One region of the Caballeronia sp. INML1 genome, then DNA from elsewhere that is predicted to be linked to it. Evidence: riboswitches for the same ligand, from Rfam matches in the RefSeq annotation. Region 1 holds a riboswitch; the other holds the start of a gene.
The links. A riboswitch is a leader RNA that binds a small molecule or an ion and turns the genes downstream of it on or off. The one in region 1 is predicted to bind glycine.
Positions count from the first base shown of each region.

Region 1 (7,522 bases):
CTGCCAGCCCTTCAGGCCGAGCGTGCCGTCGAGCCCGAGAATGAAGCCTGAAAGCGCCGAGCCGACGGCCGCGGTCACGGGCATCGCGATCATGAAAAGCGCATTGGCGCGCGCACGGTATGCGCCGGGAAACCAGTACGTGAGATAAAGCAGGATGCCGGGCAGGAAACCCGCCTCCGTCACGCCGACCAGCACGCGCAATACATAGAGCGACGCGGGGCTCGTCGCGAACATCGTGGCCGTCGACGCGAGGCCCCACGCGACCATGATCGTGCCGATCCAGCGGCGCGCGCCGATACGCGCGAGCACGATGTTGCTCGGAATGCCGCACGCGATGTACGCGACATAGAAGAGCGTCGTCGCAAGGCCGAATTGCGTGCTGGTGAGGCCGAGGTCCTTCATCATCGTCAGGCCGGCGAAGCCGATGTTGATGCGGTCCAGAAACGAAAAGAAGAACAGCACGAAAAGGAACCACAGCAGATGCCGCGAAACTTTCGCGATGACGGGCGGCTCCTGCGTGTGCGGGTTCGATGTGCGTTGCGTCGCGTTTAATGCGCCGCTTGCGCTCGTGGTTTCCATGCTGTCGTCTCCGGTCGTGTCGCTCTGTCGGACATCTGATGCGTCGGAGTATGAAGCGCGCAATCGTGCCGCTTGTCCTCAATTTGGGTACAGCGCGAGGCCGTCAGCGGCCCGGGGAAAACACTTACGCAGGGGAATCGTCAGACCTTGCCCGGCCCGATGCACAGCGCGAACAGTTGCCGCTGGCTCGAAATGCCGAGCCTGCGGTATGCACGCTTCTGATATGTGACGACGCTCGTCGCCTTGATGCCCATCGCATCGCCGATTTCCTGCGCGGTGCGGCCTTCGAGCACGCCGGTCAGCACGTCGAGCTCGCGCTTCGACAACTCCGGGCACAGGCCGCGCACGCGCGCGAGCATCAGATGCGAGATCGGCATGTCGCGCTGCCCGCAGATCGCGTAATGATGTTTCGCCGCGTGCGCGATGAGCGGCGCCATCGCTTCGATCAACGCGATCTCGCGCGGATGGTAGTTGCCGAAGCGCGTGTCGCGATACAGGTTCACGGAGAGCCACAGATCCGCGCTCGGCTGCACGAGCAGCGACACGCGGTCCGACACGTTCGGCTGGTGATAGCACGCCGCGCGATACGCCTCGTGCGCGATGTCCTCGCTCGTCTGCCGATGCAGCACGAGCATGGAGCCGGGCTTGTCGTTGCGCGCCGAGGAAACGATCTTCTGATTGCCGTCGAGCGCGTAGAAATGGCACGCGTAGGTGTCGGCGACATCGCGCAGGAAACGCCCGCCGCGATGATCCGCCACCGACACCGTGCGCGGCCGGTTGCCGAATTCATACGCGAAGATCGTGCACTGCGAAATCGCGGCGACGTCGCCGAGCAGCTTCAGCACTTCGGCGGCGAGCGCGTTGGAATCCTCGCTGCCGATCGACGACACGAGCCCGGTCGCGCGGCTGAGATCGAGCTGCCCGTTCGATGAGACGCGGTCGAGTCGCCAGGAGCGCATGATGGGCTGAACGAGATACGTGTGGGTCCCGCTATTCTAAGCCCGCGCTCCCGCCCGCTAGCGCGCGATAGCCGAGCGCAGCGCCGCATTGCGGCGCACGATCCAGTTGAAGAGCGGCGTGGCCATCAGCGTGCTGAGCACGGCCATCAGCACGAGGATCGAAAACAGTCCGGGCAGGATCACGCCCGCCGCGAGTCCGATGTTGATGATGATCAGTTCCATCAAACCGCGCGCATTCATCAGCGCGCCGATCGCCATTGCGTCGCCGGAAGGCTCGCCATTGGCGCGCGCGGCCGCCCAGCATGCGATGCCCTTGCCGCCGAACGACGCGAGCAGGATGACGACGGCCGCAAGCATGATGGCCGGGTCCATCAGCATGTCGAGCCGCGTGTTGAGGCCCGAGTAGGTGAAGAACATCGGCAACAGAAACACGACGACGAAGGGCTGCAGCATGTCGCGCAGCTTTTCCGTCAGCGGGCCGCGCGGCAGCGCCACGCCGAGCAGGAAGCCGCCGAACACGGCATGGATGCCGATTGCGTCCATCGCGAATGCGCAGAGCGAGAACAGCACCATCACGGTGGCGAGCACGCTCGTGGGCAGCGGTGCGTGCGGATTCAATCCGGCCGCGAGCCGGCGCAGCAGCTTCCCGCCGGCGAAGATCATGAAGAGCGCGAAGGCCGCGCCGCCGCCGATCGCCGCGTAGGCGCCCATCCACGAGCCGCCGAAGCTCGCGAGCACGATCGCGAGGATGCACCACGCGGCGGCGTCGTCGAATGCGCCCGCGGTCAGCGCGAGCGTGCCGAGCGATGTGCCGGCAAGCCCCCGTTCGTGGATGATGCGCGCGAGCATCGGAAACGCGGTGATCGCGATCGCCGCGCCGAGGAAGAGCGACGCCTCGTAGAGCCGCACCTTCTCCGCGAAGAGACCGGGGATCGTGTGCAGCCACGGCGTGAGCGCGAACGCGAGCGCGAACGGCGCCACGATGCCGGCAAGCGACACGCTCATCGCGCTTCTTGCGCGGGCGCGGAAATGGTCCGCGCGAAACTCCGTGCCGACGAGGAACATGTAGAGCCCGACGCCGAGCTGCGCCGCGACGTAGAGCATGCCCATCGTCGGCTTGGGAAAGAGCGCCTGCTGCCAGTGCGGGAGAAGCATTCCGAAGAGCGACGGCCCGAGCAGCACGCCCGCGATCATTTCACCGACCACTTGCGGCTGGCCGACGCGCTGCGCAAGCCTGCCGACAAGCTGGCTCGCGAGCACGATCACCGCGGCCTGCGCGAAAAAGTAGACGGACAATTGGGAAGACGGCATTTTTGAGCTGCGAAAGAACGAACGACGGGAGTCTGACGGCGAGCGCGGCGGTCTGTCAACGTGACGGGGGCTTGCCACGTCAGTTTTGTACCGGTATTGTCAAAAAGTTCGACAACGCGCCACGGAAGAGCTCGTCCCCCGCGACGACGCCGACGGAGCAACCGCCCCGGAAACTCTCAGGCAAAAGGACCGTGCGCGCCGGAACATCTGGAGAGCGGCGCCTGAACGCGCCCACCGAAGGGGAGCCCCGGCTGCCGACGCGAATGTCGGGCGGCCCGCGGGCGAAACTCTCAGGTACATGGACAGATGGGGCATCGGTGCCGGCTGCGGCATGTGGCCAAAGCCGGCGATGCTCAATCAATCTGGATCATGTCATGTCACGAATCGCCATCATCGGCGCCGGGATCACCGGCGTCACGACCGCTTACGCCCTTGCGCAGCGCGGCTTTCGCGTCACCGTTCTCGAGCGTCATCGCTATGCGGCGATGGAAACGTCCTTCGCCAATGGCGGGCAACTCTCGGCGAGCAACGCCGAAGTGTGGAATAGCCGTTCCACCGTGCTGAAAGGGCTCAAGTGGATGTTCACGCGCGACGCGCCCCTCCTGATGAATCCGCGGCCGGGCTGGCACAAGTACAGCTGGATCGGCGAGTTCCTGCGTCAGATTCCGAACTATCGTGCGAATGCCGCCGAGACGGTGCGCCTTGCGATCGCGGCGCGCGAGCATCTGTTTCGCATCGCGCGGGACGAGAACATCGATTTCGATCTCGAACGGCGCGGCATTCTGCATTTCTACGCGACCCGCAAGGAGTTCGACGCCGCATCGAGGGTCAACGAAATCCTGCGCGATGCGGGCCTCGACCGTCACCCGGTCGCGCCGGAAGAGATCGCATCGATCGAACCGGCCTTGCGCGGCTCGTTTCATGGCGGCTTCTTCACGCCGTCGGATTCCACCGGCGACATCCACAAGTTCACGCGCGGACTCGCCGATGCATGCGCGCGGCACGGCGTCGAGTTCCGCTACGACACGTCGGTGACATCCATCGACGAACAGGCGGGGCGGCTCACGCTGACCGTCGAGCATGCGGGCGAGGCGCAGGCGCTCCAGTTCGATGGCATCGTGATCTGCGCGGGCGTGGGCAGCCGGGCGTTTGCATCGATGGCGGGCGATCATCTCAACGTCTATCCGGTCAAGGGCTATTCGATCACCGTCTGTCTCGACGATGCGAAGAGCCGCGATCGCGCGCCGTGGGTCAGCCTGCTCGACGACCGCGCGAAAATCGTCACGAGCCGGCTCGGCGCGGACCGTTTCCGCGTCGCGGGCACGGCGGAGCTGAACGGCTTCAATCGCGATATCCGCGCGGACCGCATCGCGCCGCTCGTCGAATGGACGCGGCGTCATTTCCCCGATGTGTCGACCGCGCGCGTGATTCCGTGGAGCGGCCTGCGCCCGATGTTGCCCGGCATGCTGCCGAAAGTCGGGCAGGGCAGGCGTCCGGGCGTGTTCTATAACACCGGGCACGGGCATCTCGGCTGGACCTTGTCGGCCGCGACGGCGGAGATCGTTGCGGAGGCGGTGTTGCAGCGTTTGCCTTCGAAGCGCGTGCACGTTGGCGCGTCGTCGCGGGTGAGGATGGATACGCCGGCGTGATATCGTCGGCGCACTGTTCACTGTCCGAAGGAGCGCGAAATGGCCGAACTCGTCAATTGCCTTTGGTTCGACGGTAATGCCCGTGAAGCGGCGGAGTTCTACGCCGCCACCTTTCCCGATAGCCGCGTCGGCGCGGGCCATGCGTCCGCGAAGCCGGGCGTGGGGCAGGGGCCGGAGTTGACCGTCGAGTTCACCGTGCTCGGCCAGCGCTTCCTCGGACTGAACGGCGGCCCGAACTTCAAGCCGAACGAAGCGGTGAGCTTCATGGTGCATACCGGCAGCGCGGAAGAGACCGATCGCTACTGGAACGCGATCGTCGGCAATGGGGGCGAGGAAAGTCGGTGCGGCTGGTGCAAGGATCGCTGGGGTTTTTCATGGCAGATCACGCCGAAGCGGATGCTCGAGATTTTCAGCGGCCCCGATCGCGAAGCCGCGCGACGCGCGATGGACGCGATGATGACGATGAAGAAGATCGATATCGCCGCGATCGAGCGCGCGGCGGCGGGCGCGCATCGTTGACGCTACGTCCAGGGCGTGCTTGGAGCTTTTGTTAATCGGGCTTTCGCCGGGATCCGGCAAAACCTACAGCGAACGCTCGATAGCCTTGCCGAGCAAATCAATCCCGAGATCGATCTCTTCCTCGCTCACGGTAAGCGGCGGCGCGATACGAAACACCCCGCCCATGCCAGGCAACTGCACGATGTTCATGCTCAACCCGAGCTTCATGCACTCGCGCGTGATCTTCGCGCCGAGTCCATCGGCGGGCTCCTTCGTGCGGCGATCCCTGACGATCTCCACACCCAGCAGCAGACCGCGTCCGCGCACATCGCCGATGCAGTCGAAGCGCTCCATCAGATCGAGCAGCCCGCGTCTGAGCCGCGCGCTCATCACGTTCGCGCGCGCGACGAGCCCATCGCGCTCGACCACGTCCAGCACGCGCAAGCCGACGGCAGCCGGCAGCGGATCGGACACGTGCGTCGTGTAAAACAGATAGCCGAGTTCGTGCGCTCTTTCTTCGATCGCCGCCGAAGTGATGGTGGCCGCGAGCGGCAAACCCGCGCCCAGCGTTTTCGATAGTGTGAGGATGTCGGGCGTGACGCCGTCGCGCTGGCACGCGAACATCGTGCCCGTGCGGCCGATGCCGGTTTGCGCTTCATCGAGAATCAGCAGCATGCCGCGCGCCTCGCACTTGCGCTTCAGCGCCGCCATGTAGCCTTCCGGCAATTCGATGATGCCGCCCGAGCTCAGGATCGGCTCCGCAATGAACGCCGCGAGATTGCCGCTCGACTGACGATCGACGAGATCGAACGCGTAGTCGAGTTCCGCGAGCCAGTCGTAGTGACCGTTGCGCTCGAAGCGCGGGCGATACGGAAACGGCGCGGGAATCGCAAACGAGCCGACCGCCGCCGGACCGACGCCCTTGCGCCCGGCGCTGTACGTGGCCGACGCGGCATGGCCCGTCATGCCGTGCCACGACTGCGCGAAGCCGACGATTTCGTACCGCCCCGTGACGAGCTTCGCCATGCGGATCGCCGCCTCGTTCGACTCCGCGCCCGTGCTGAGCAGAAGCGCGCGATCGAGCCCGGCGGGCGTGATATCGGCGAGACGCGTCGCGAGATCGACCACGGGACGCGACAGCATCCCGCTGAAGAGATGGTCCAGCTTGCCCGCATATTCGCTGATCACCGACACGATTTCAGGGTGACTGTGCCCCAGCACGGCACTCATCTGTCCCGACGTGAAATCGAGGATCGCGCGGCCGTCGGCGTCGTAGACGAAGCTGCCCTGGGCGCGCTCGATGATCATCGGCTCGAATGTGCCGCCGTAGCGGATGAGGTGCTGTCTGGCGTTCTGCCAAAAAATTGCGTCGTCGTTCCGGGACACCTTGCTTCTCCTCTCGAAAGGTGAAGGGAATTTGCAGTGTAGTCGGCGCTCTGGTTTTATAGAATCGAATAGTTCTAATGCAAGATAGAAGAGGCGCTAATACCTTGAGTCTTTCGCTCGAGATCGAATTGCTGCGATCGTTTGCCGTCATCGCGGAAGTGCGGGCGCTGAGCCGCGCGGCGGAGCGGATCGGCCGGACGCAGTCCGCGCTCAGTCAGCAGATGAAGCGGCTGGAAGAGATCGTCGATCAGCCGCTCTTTCAGCGCACTGGCCGAGGCGTCGTGTTGACGAATCCCGGCGAGCGTCTGCTCGTTCACGCGCAGCGCATCCTGCGGCTGCACGACGAGGCGATGGCCGATTTATGCGGCAAGGGGCTGTCGGGCAGCATCCGTTTCGGCTGTCCGGACGACTACGCCGCCGTTTTTCTGCCGGCCTTGTTGCGGCAGTTTTCGAGCCAGCATCCCCATGCGCTGGTGGAAGTCGTGTGCGGCCCGACGCCCCGGCTCGCCGAGCAGTTGAAGAAGCGGGCGCTCGATCTCGCGATGCTCTCGCTGCCCGAAGACAGCCCCGGCGACGACGTGATCCGGCGCGAGCAGCTTGTCTGGATCGGCTGTCCGGGCATGGATTCGGCGCACTACGACCCGTTGCCGCTCGCGCTCTCCGATCCGGATACGCTCGATCACATTGCCGCGTGTGAGGCGTTGCAGCGCACGGGCAAGGCGTATCGCATCGCGTACGCGAGCAGCAGCCTCGCGGGTCTCACCGCGCTCGTGCGCTCCGGGCAGGCCTTCGCGGTCATCACGCAGACGGCGGTGCCCGCGGACCTCTGCGTGCTGAATGCCGACCCCGGCCTGCCTGCGTTGCCGGGCGTGGGCATATCGCTGAAGTTCGCGCGGGACCGGCCTTCGCTGCTGACGGCGGCATTTGCGGACCACATCCGGCTCACGCTGCCGTTGCTTTGATGAGATTGATTCGATTCGGCGAAGTAGGCCGAGAATCGCCCGCTTTCCGGCGCTTGGCGATTTGCTGACGCGCGCTACGATGCTTTCCATCCCCTCCAGCTCTTTTCCCTCCAGGGAGTGAGCGACTTCGCGTCGTGCGGATTCCGTCCGCACGACGTTTTTCTTTTGCGGCGGAAGA
Region 1 covers NZ_JALQDT010000076.1:25,254-32,775, forward strand. The annotation lists gene NCR38_RS30340 (MFS transporter) at 1-579, opposite strand, end outside; gene NCR38_RS30345 (LuxR C-terminal-related transcriptional regulator) at 720-1,538, opposite strand; gene NCR38_RS30350 (cation:proton antiporter) at 1,596-2,849, opposite strand; glycine riboswitch at 2,970-3,043, shown strand; glycine riboswitch at 3,054-3,158, shown strand; gene NCR38_RS30355 (D-amino acid dehydrogenase) at 3,224-4,498, shown strand; gene NCR38_RS30360 (VOC family protein) at 4,538-5,017, shown strand; gene NCR38_RS30365 (aspartate aminotransferase family protein) at 5,081-6,382, opposite strand; gene NCR38_RS30370 (LysR family transcriptional regulator) at 6,460-7,344, shown strand.

Region 2 (7,522 bases), on a different contig from region 1:
CCTGATGCAGGACACGCCGATCGTCGAGTCGCAATGGCCTCGGCGTCTGCCGCTCGATCTCGATGCGGAGCTGCATCAGCGGTGTGATCGGATGGCGGTGGCGTATCGGAGGTGGTTGGCGGGGATGGGGTTTGGGTGGGGGACGATGGTGGGCGAATCGGGAGCGTTTTCCGGCGAGCGCTAGTTCAGCCGGGCCGGCGGAATCGCGGACAGAAACAACCAACGAACGACAACCGGATCGAGGGGGAATTCATTGGCGCGCCCGGCTGGGATCGAACCAGCAACCCCTGCCTTCGGAGGGCAGTACTCTATCCATTGAGCTACGGGCGCATCGGAGAAAGGCCTTGCGTGAGGGAGCGCCCGAAAACAAAAGGCGCCTACAAGGCCCATGCGAATCCGAGAGAATACCTGTTTTCCATGACTTCGTCCATCGCACGGGCCTGGACGCATCGCGCGAAGCATCACACGATTCGGGTAAACGCCCGCACCGCCGCCCCGGCCACCTCGCGCCGACAGTTAAGCGTTCCGTCTATAATCGACCGTGCCTTTCCCCAAGGCCCGCGCAAGCGCAATGCGGTAGCTGTCACGCTGTCACTGAACCGACTCACACCAAAAAACGGGAGACGAGACAAGCATGAGCGAAGCACCCCACGGAGCCCCGATCAAGACACCCGGCCAACTCATCGCCGCGGTCATCGCGGGATTCGGCATCCCGGTCGCCATCATCATTCTGCTCGCGGTGTATGTGAACAACTCGACGCGTACCGGCGCGGGCACGGACATCGAGCAGTCGGTGAAGGAGCGCATCGCGCCCGCCGCGCAGGTCGATATCCGCGATGCCAACGCACCGCGCGTCTACAAGACCGGCGAAGAAGTTTTCAAGGCCGTCTGCTCGGCCTGTCACGCAGCGGGCACCGCTGGCGCACCGAAGTTCGGCGATGCCGGCGCGTGGGCCCCGCGCATCGGCGAAGGCTACGACACGCTCCTGCACAACGCGCTCAACGGCAAGGGCGCGATGCCCGCACGCGGCGGCGCCAGCCCCGACGATTACAGCGACTTCGAAATTGCGCGCGCGGTTGTCTATATGGCGAACGGCAGCGGCGGCAAACTGGCCGAACCGGCGCAACCCGCGTCGGGCCCAGCGGCGAGCGCGGGCGCATCAGGTGCGGCAGCGGCTTCGGGCGCGGCGGCTCCGGCGGGAGCGAGCGCGAATGAGAACGCGCAGGCGGCGGCAGCCGTCGCGGCGCTGGCATCGGTGCCGCAGGCTGCATCGGCTGCGCCGGCGGCCGGCGGTCAAAGCGCGGATGCCGCGCAGGCCGGCAAGGCACTCTACGAGCAAGTCTGCCAGGCGTGTCACGCGGCCGGCGTGCTCAACGCGCCGAAGTTCGGCGACAAGGCCGCATGGGCGCCGCGCCTGAAGGAGCCGATGGACACCGTCTATAACTACGCGCTGCACGGCAAAGGCGCGATGCCGCCGAAGGGCGGATCGAACGCGCCGGATGCGGACGTGAAGGCGGCCGTCGATTACATGGTGAACGCGGCGAAGTAACCTTCTCGAGTGCAATGAGAAAAACCCTGCGTCTTGCGGCGCAGGGTTTTTTGTTTGGAGCACGAAGAAGGCATCAAGGTTTCTGCAGCATCGCCTTGAGCATCGCCATACGATCCTTCGGCGACAGCGGCTTTTCCTCGGCGGTCGGTGGCGGCGCATCGTCGAGCAGCATCTCGGGGATGAAGCGCGAGGGCTCGCACACCACCGTCTCCCGCGCGCGCTTTCTCTTCTTGCACCAGTTCAGATGCAGACTGCGCTGCGCGCGCGTGATCGCGACATACATCAGCCGGCGCTCTTCCTCGATGCGCGAATCGTCGACGGGCGCGTCGTCGTCCGAGCTGCCGCGATGCGGCATGATCCCTTCTTCGACGCCCACCAGAAACACGTGCGGATACTCCAGTCCCTTCGACGCATGCACCGTCGACAACCGCACCGCATCCGGATCTTCCTCCTTGCCTTCGAGCATCGACATCAGCGCGACGGTCTGGATCAGGCCGAGCAGGTTCTTGCCTTCATCGGCGAACCCGTCGGCGGTGTCGTAGCCTGTCTGCTCCGTTCCCGGCGCGGCTTCGGGCTTCGTGCCCTTGCGCTTGAGCCATTCGAGAAACTCGAGCACGTTCTGCCATTTCGACTGCGCCTGGCGCTCGTCGTACGCATCGTAGAGATACGACTCGTAGTGGATGGCTTCCATCATGTCGTCGAGCACTTCGGTCGCGGGATCGCGTGCCGCGCGGTCCGACAGCCGGCGAATCCATTCGCAGAAGGTGCGTAGCGGCTCGACCTGCCGCGCAGACAGACGCGCCTCGATGCCGCCCATGAACACCGCCTCGAAGAGCGACACCTTCGCCGCGCCCGCGAACGCGCCGAGCGCTTCGAGCGTGGTATTGCCGACGCCTCGCCGCGGAGTCGTGATCGCGCGAATGAACGCGGGATCGTCGTCGGGATTGGCGATCAGGCGCAGATACGCGATGAGATCCTTGATCTCCGCCTTGTCGAAAAACGACTGCCCGCCCGACAGCACATAAGGAATGCGCTCGCGCCGCAGCACTTGCTCGAAGATGCGCGCCTGAAAATTGCCGCGATAAAGAATCGCGTAGTCGCGGAACTGCGTGCGCCGCTCGAACTTGTGCGCCGATAGCCGGAACACGACGGATTCCGCCTCGTGCTCCTCGTCGTTGCAGCCGGTGACGGTGATCGTGTCGCCCATGCCGTGCTCGGACCACAGTTTCTTTTCGAACAGCTTCGGATTGTTCGCGATGACATTGTTCGCCGCCGTCAGGATGCGCACCGTCGAGCGATAGTTCTGCTCCAGCTTGACGACGTGCAGCTTCGCAAAATCCTTGCCGAGCTGCGCGAGGTTTTCGAGCGTTGCGCCGCGCCAGCCGTAGATGGCCTGATCGTCGTCGCCGACCGCCGTGAACGCCGCGCGCGGGCCGGCGAGCTGCTTCAGCAATTCGTACTGACAGGCGTTGGTGTCCTGATACTCGTCGATCAGCAGATAACGCAGGCGGTTCTGCCACTTGTCGCGCACCTGCTCGTTCTCGGCGAAAAGCTGCGCGGGACGCAGGATCAGATCGTCGAAATCGAGCGCCTGATACGCGTGCAGCGTCGCCGCATAGCTGCGATACACGATCGCTGCCTGGTGCTCGTCGTCGTTGCTCGCGAGCACGGACGCCTGATCCGGCGACACCATCGCGTTCTTCCACAGCGAGATGATCGACTGGATCTTGCGGATCAGCCCCTTGTCGGTCGTGCCGAGTTGTTCCTGGACCATGCCGAAACAGTCGTCCGAATCCATGATCGAGAACTGCGGCTTCAGCCCGACGTGCTCCGCTTCCTGCCGCATGATCTGCACGCCGAGCGAGTGGAAGGTGCAGATCGTCAATTGATTGACGGGAATCTTGCGGCCTTCCTTGCCGGGCGTCGTGAGCGTCTTGCCTTCGAGCAGCTTCGCGGTGCGCTCGCGCATTTCGAGCGCGGCCTTGTTCGTGAACGTGAGCGCGGCGATGTGCTTCGGCTCGAAGCCGCGTCCTTCGATCAGATGCGCGATCTTCTGTGTGATCACGCGCGTCTTGCCGCTGCCCGCGCCGGCGAGCACGAGACAGGGACCATCGAGATAGCGCACGGCTTCGCTTTGCGCGGCGTTGAGACCAGCGGACATCGTATTGGGCTTCTGGAGTTCGGGGCGCGCTTGCTGAAACCCGCGCGCGGAGGAGAGCGCGATGTTAACACGATAGCGGCGGCGCGGTTCCGGCCCTCGTTCGTGCCACAATATCCGATCGAATTTACGACAGGACGATGCCCGCATGAGCACAGCACTGAAAGTCGGCGTGATGGGCTACGGCCTCGCCGGCGCGACATTTCACGCACCCGTCATCGAGCACTGCGGCCGGGCGGAAGTGACGGCCATCGCGACGAGCCAGGCCGAACGCGCGACGGCGGATTATCCGAACGCGCGGATCGTCGCGGACTTCGAGGCGCTGCTCGCCGTCGACGGGCTCGAATGTGTCGTCGTGGCGACGCCGAACGACACGCACTTCGATCTCGCGCATCGCGCGTTGTCGGCGGGCAAGCATGTGGTCGTCGACAAGCCGGTCACGCTTTCCGCGCGCGACGCACGCACGCTCGCCGATCTCGCCGCGCAAGGCGGTCTCGTGTTCGCGCCGTTTCACAACCGCCGCTGGGACGGCGACTTCATGACGGTGCGCGCGCTCGTCGAAAGCGGGCGGCTCGGGCGCATCACGCATTACGAATCGCATTTCGACCGTTTTCGCCCGAAAGTGCCGCAGCGCTGGCGCGAGGAAGCCGAGCGCGGCGGCGGCCTGCTGTTCGATCTGGGGCCGCATCTGATCGATCAGGCGCTGACGCTCTTCGGCGCGCCGCAGACGGTGACGGCGTTCGTGAAGGCGCATCGCGATCACGCGCACGCGCCGGATTACGTGCATCTCGTGCTCGGTTACGACGACAAGGAAGTGATCCTGCACGCCAGCGCGCTCGCGGCGCTGGAACCGCCACGTTTCGCGATCCACGGCACGCGGGGCAGCTATGTGAAAAACGGGCTCGATACGCAGGAAGACCAGTTGCGTTCCGGCATGCGGCCCGGCAATCCGGAGTTTGCGAAGAATCCGCCGGGCGTGCTGCGCGAAGTCGATGGCGATCTCGACCTGCGCCATGAATTCGCCACGAAGGACGGCGCGTATATCGAGTTTTATCGCGCGCTGGCGGCGTCGATTCAGGACGGCAAGCCGTTTCCCATTTCGCCGCAGGACGCGGTCGATACGATGACGATCATCGAACTGGCGATTCAGAGTGACCGGGAAGGGCGGCGCGTGCCGTTTCGGCAACTCGACTGAACATCGTTCAGCGGACGTGTTCGGTGTCCATCGAACGCGCCCGAATCCGTTTGACAAGCCCTATTCGGTCGCGTAAATTCTGCCGCACGCGTCGGGAGAGCGCGTGGTTTCGTTCATGCAGCGAAGACCGCGCCGCCGAAGGGGCATACCCGCAAACTCTCAGGCAAAAGGACCGACGGCGTCGAGGAATTCGTTTCCTCGCACTCTGGAGAGCGGCAGCGGCTTCCTCATGAAGCCAGTTGCCCACCGAAGGGGCGCGCGATGAACCGCAGCACGACCGTGCACGGTTCGCGCAATCTCTCAGGTACCGAGGACAGAGGGGTCACGCATCGCATCCGCTACGGGGCATGAGCCTTGCGCGCTGCTTTCGGCAGCACGAAAAGGCATCGGCCGGGCGAAATGTGCGCGGCGTGGCCTTTTTTGTTTCGCGAACCGAGGCCCCGATGACCGAACTTCAACACACGCCCCTGCACGCCGCCCACCTCGCGCTGAACGCGCGCATGGTCGATTTCGGCGGCTGGGACATGCCCGTCAACTACGGTTCGCAGATCGACGAGCATCGCGCCGTGCGCACCGACGCCGGCATGTTCGACGTGTCGCATATGCGCGTCGTCGATTTCGAGGGCGACGCCGTCCGCGAATTCTTCAGGTACGCCATCGCCAATAACGTCGACAAGCTCACGACGCCCGGCCGTGCGCTCTACTCGTGCCTGCTCAACGGCAACGGCGGCGTGATCGACGATCTGATCGTCTACTACTTTTCCGAAACGAGTTTCCGCGTGGTCGTGAACGCGGGGACGGCGGAAAAGGACATCGCCTGGTTCGGCCAGTTGAATGCCGAAGGCGAATTCAATCTTTCCATCACGCCGCGCCGCGATCTCGCGATCATCGCCGTTCAGGGCCCGACCGCGCGCGAAAAGACCTGGCAAGTGCTGCCGGACACGCGCGCGCAAACTCAGGACATCAAGCCATTCAACGCGGCCGTTTTCCCGTCGACGCAATATGGCGAGCTGATGCTCGCGCGCACCGGCTATACCGGCGAGGACGGCTTCGAGATCGTCGTTCCGGCGACACAAGTCGAAGCGTTGTGGAACGCGCTCGCCGCCGTGGGCGTGAAGCCCGCCGGCCTCGGTGCGCGCGACACGCTGCGTCTCGAAGCCGGCATGAACCTGTACGGTCAGGACATGGACGAGACGGTTTCGCCGCTCGACGCCGGCCTCGCATGGACCGTCGATCTGAAAACGCAGCGCGATTTCGTTGGCCGCAGCGCGCTCGAGGCGCACGGCTCCAAGGCCAATTTCGTCGGGCTCGTGCTGATCAAGGAAAACGGCAAGGCGGGCGGCGTGCTGCGCGCCCATCAGAAAGTCGTCACGCCGCACGGCGACGGCGAGATCACGAGCGGCACCTTTTCGCCGTCGATGCAGGAATCCATCGCCTTCGCGCGCGTGCCGGCGGCTGTCGCCGTCGGAGACACGGTGCAGGTCGTCATCCGCGACAAGCAACTTCCGGCGCGCGTGGTAAAACTTCCGTTCGTGCGCAACGGCAAGGTTCTCGTCGAGCTGTCGTAACGCCGTCGCGCCCGTTTCCTCGAATCAAGAACCTCACGAAAGCACACGCAAGGAGCATCCAATGAGCATCCCGGCCGATCTGAAATACACCGAATCGCACGAATGGGTCCGCACCGAATCCGATGGCACGCTGACCGTCGGCATCACCGATCACGCGCAGGAAGCGCTCGGTGACATCGTCTTCGTCGAGTTGCCCGCGGCGGGCAAGACCGTGACCGCGGGCGATGCGATCGCCGTCATCGAATCGGTGAAAGCGGCATCGGACATCTACGCGCCGGTCTCGGGCGAAATCGTCGCATCGAACGACGCGCTCACGTCGGCGCCCGATCAGGTGAACGGCGCGCCGTACGAAAGCTGGCTCTTCAAGATCAAGCCGGCGGGCGACGCCGGCCTGGACAAGCTGCTCGACGCCGAAGGCTACGGCAAGTCGATCGGCGAATAACTCATCTCAATGACGATTGCGGCTCAACGGTGAGCCGCATCGCAGGAACTCACATGAAGCTCGAACACCCGGATCGCCTGATGAACCGCACTTCCCTGTCACTCGCCGCGCTCGAATGCCACGACGCATTCGTCGAGCGGCACATCGGCCCCGATGAAGCGGACCAGCGCGCGATGCTCGAAGCGCTCGGTTTCGCGTCGCGCGCGGCCTTCATCGACGCGGTGATTCCTGAATCGATCCGCCGCAACGAAACGCTGCCGCTCGGTGCGTTCACGCAGCCGAAGAGCGAAGCGGAAGCGCTCGCGTCGCTGCGCCGGCTGGCGGACGAGAATCTGGTGTTTCGAACCTACATCGGCCAGGGTTACTACGGCACGCACACGCCGGCGGTGATCCTGCGCAACGTGCTCGAAAATCCGGCGTGGTACACGGCTTACACGCCGTATCAGCCGGAGATTTCGCAAGGCCGTCTGGAGGCGCTGCTCAATTTCCAGCAGATGGTGATGGACCTGACCGGCCTCGCGATGGCGAACGCCTCGCTGCTCGACGAAGCCACGGCCGCAGCCGAAGCGATGACGCTCCTGCAGCGCGTCGGCAAGCCGAAATCGAACGT
Region 2 covers NZ_JALQDT010000043.1:21,254-28,775, reverse strand. The annotation lists gene NCR38_RS13200 (aromatic ring-hydroxylating dioxygenase subunit alpha) at 1-184, shown strand, start outside; tRNA gene NCR38_RS13195 (tRNA-Arg) at 255-330, opposite strand; gene NCR38_RS13190 (cytochrome c5 family protein) at 635-1,549, shown strand; gene NCR38_RS13185 (UvrD-helicase domain-containing protein) at 1,623-3,710, opposite strand; gene NCR38_RS13180 (oxidoreductase) at 3,856-4,902, shown strand; glycine riboswitch at 4,985-5,087, shown strand; glycine riboswitch at 5,098-5,229, shown strand; gene gcvT (glycine cleavage system aminomethyltransferase GcvT) at 5,346-6,470, shown strand; gene gcvH (glycine cleavage system protein GcvH) at 6,532-6,912, shown strand; gene gcvP (aminomethyl-transferring glycine dehydrogenase) at 6,966-7,522, shown strand, end outside.
Region 2: linked by a shared signal. The riboswitch ahead of gcvT (glycine cleavage system aminomethyltransferase GcvT) and the one ahead of NCR38_RS30355 (D-amino acid dehydrogenase) in region 1 are both predicted to bind glycine.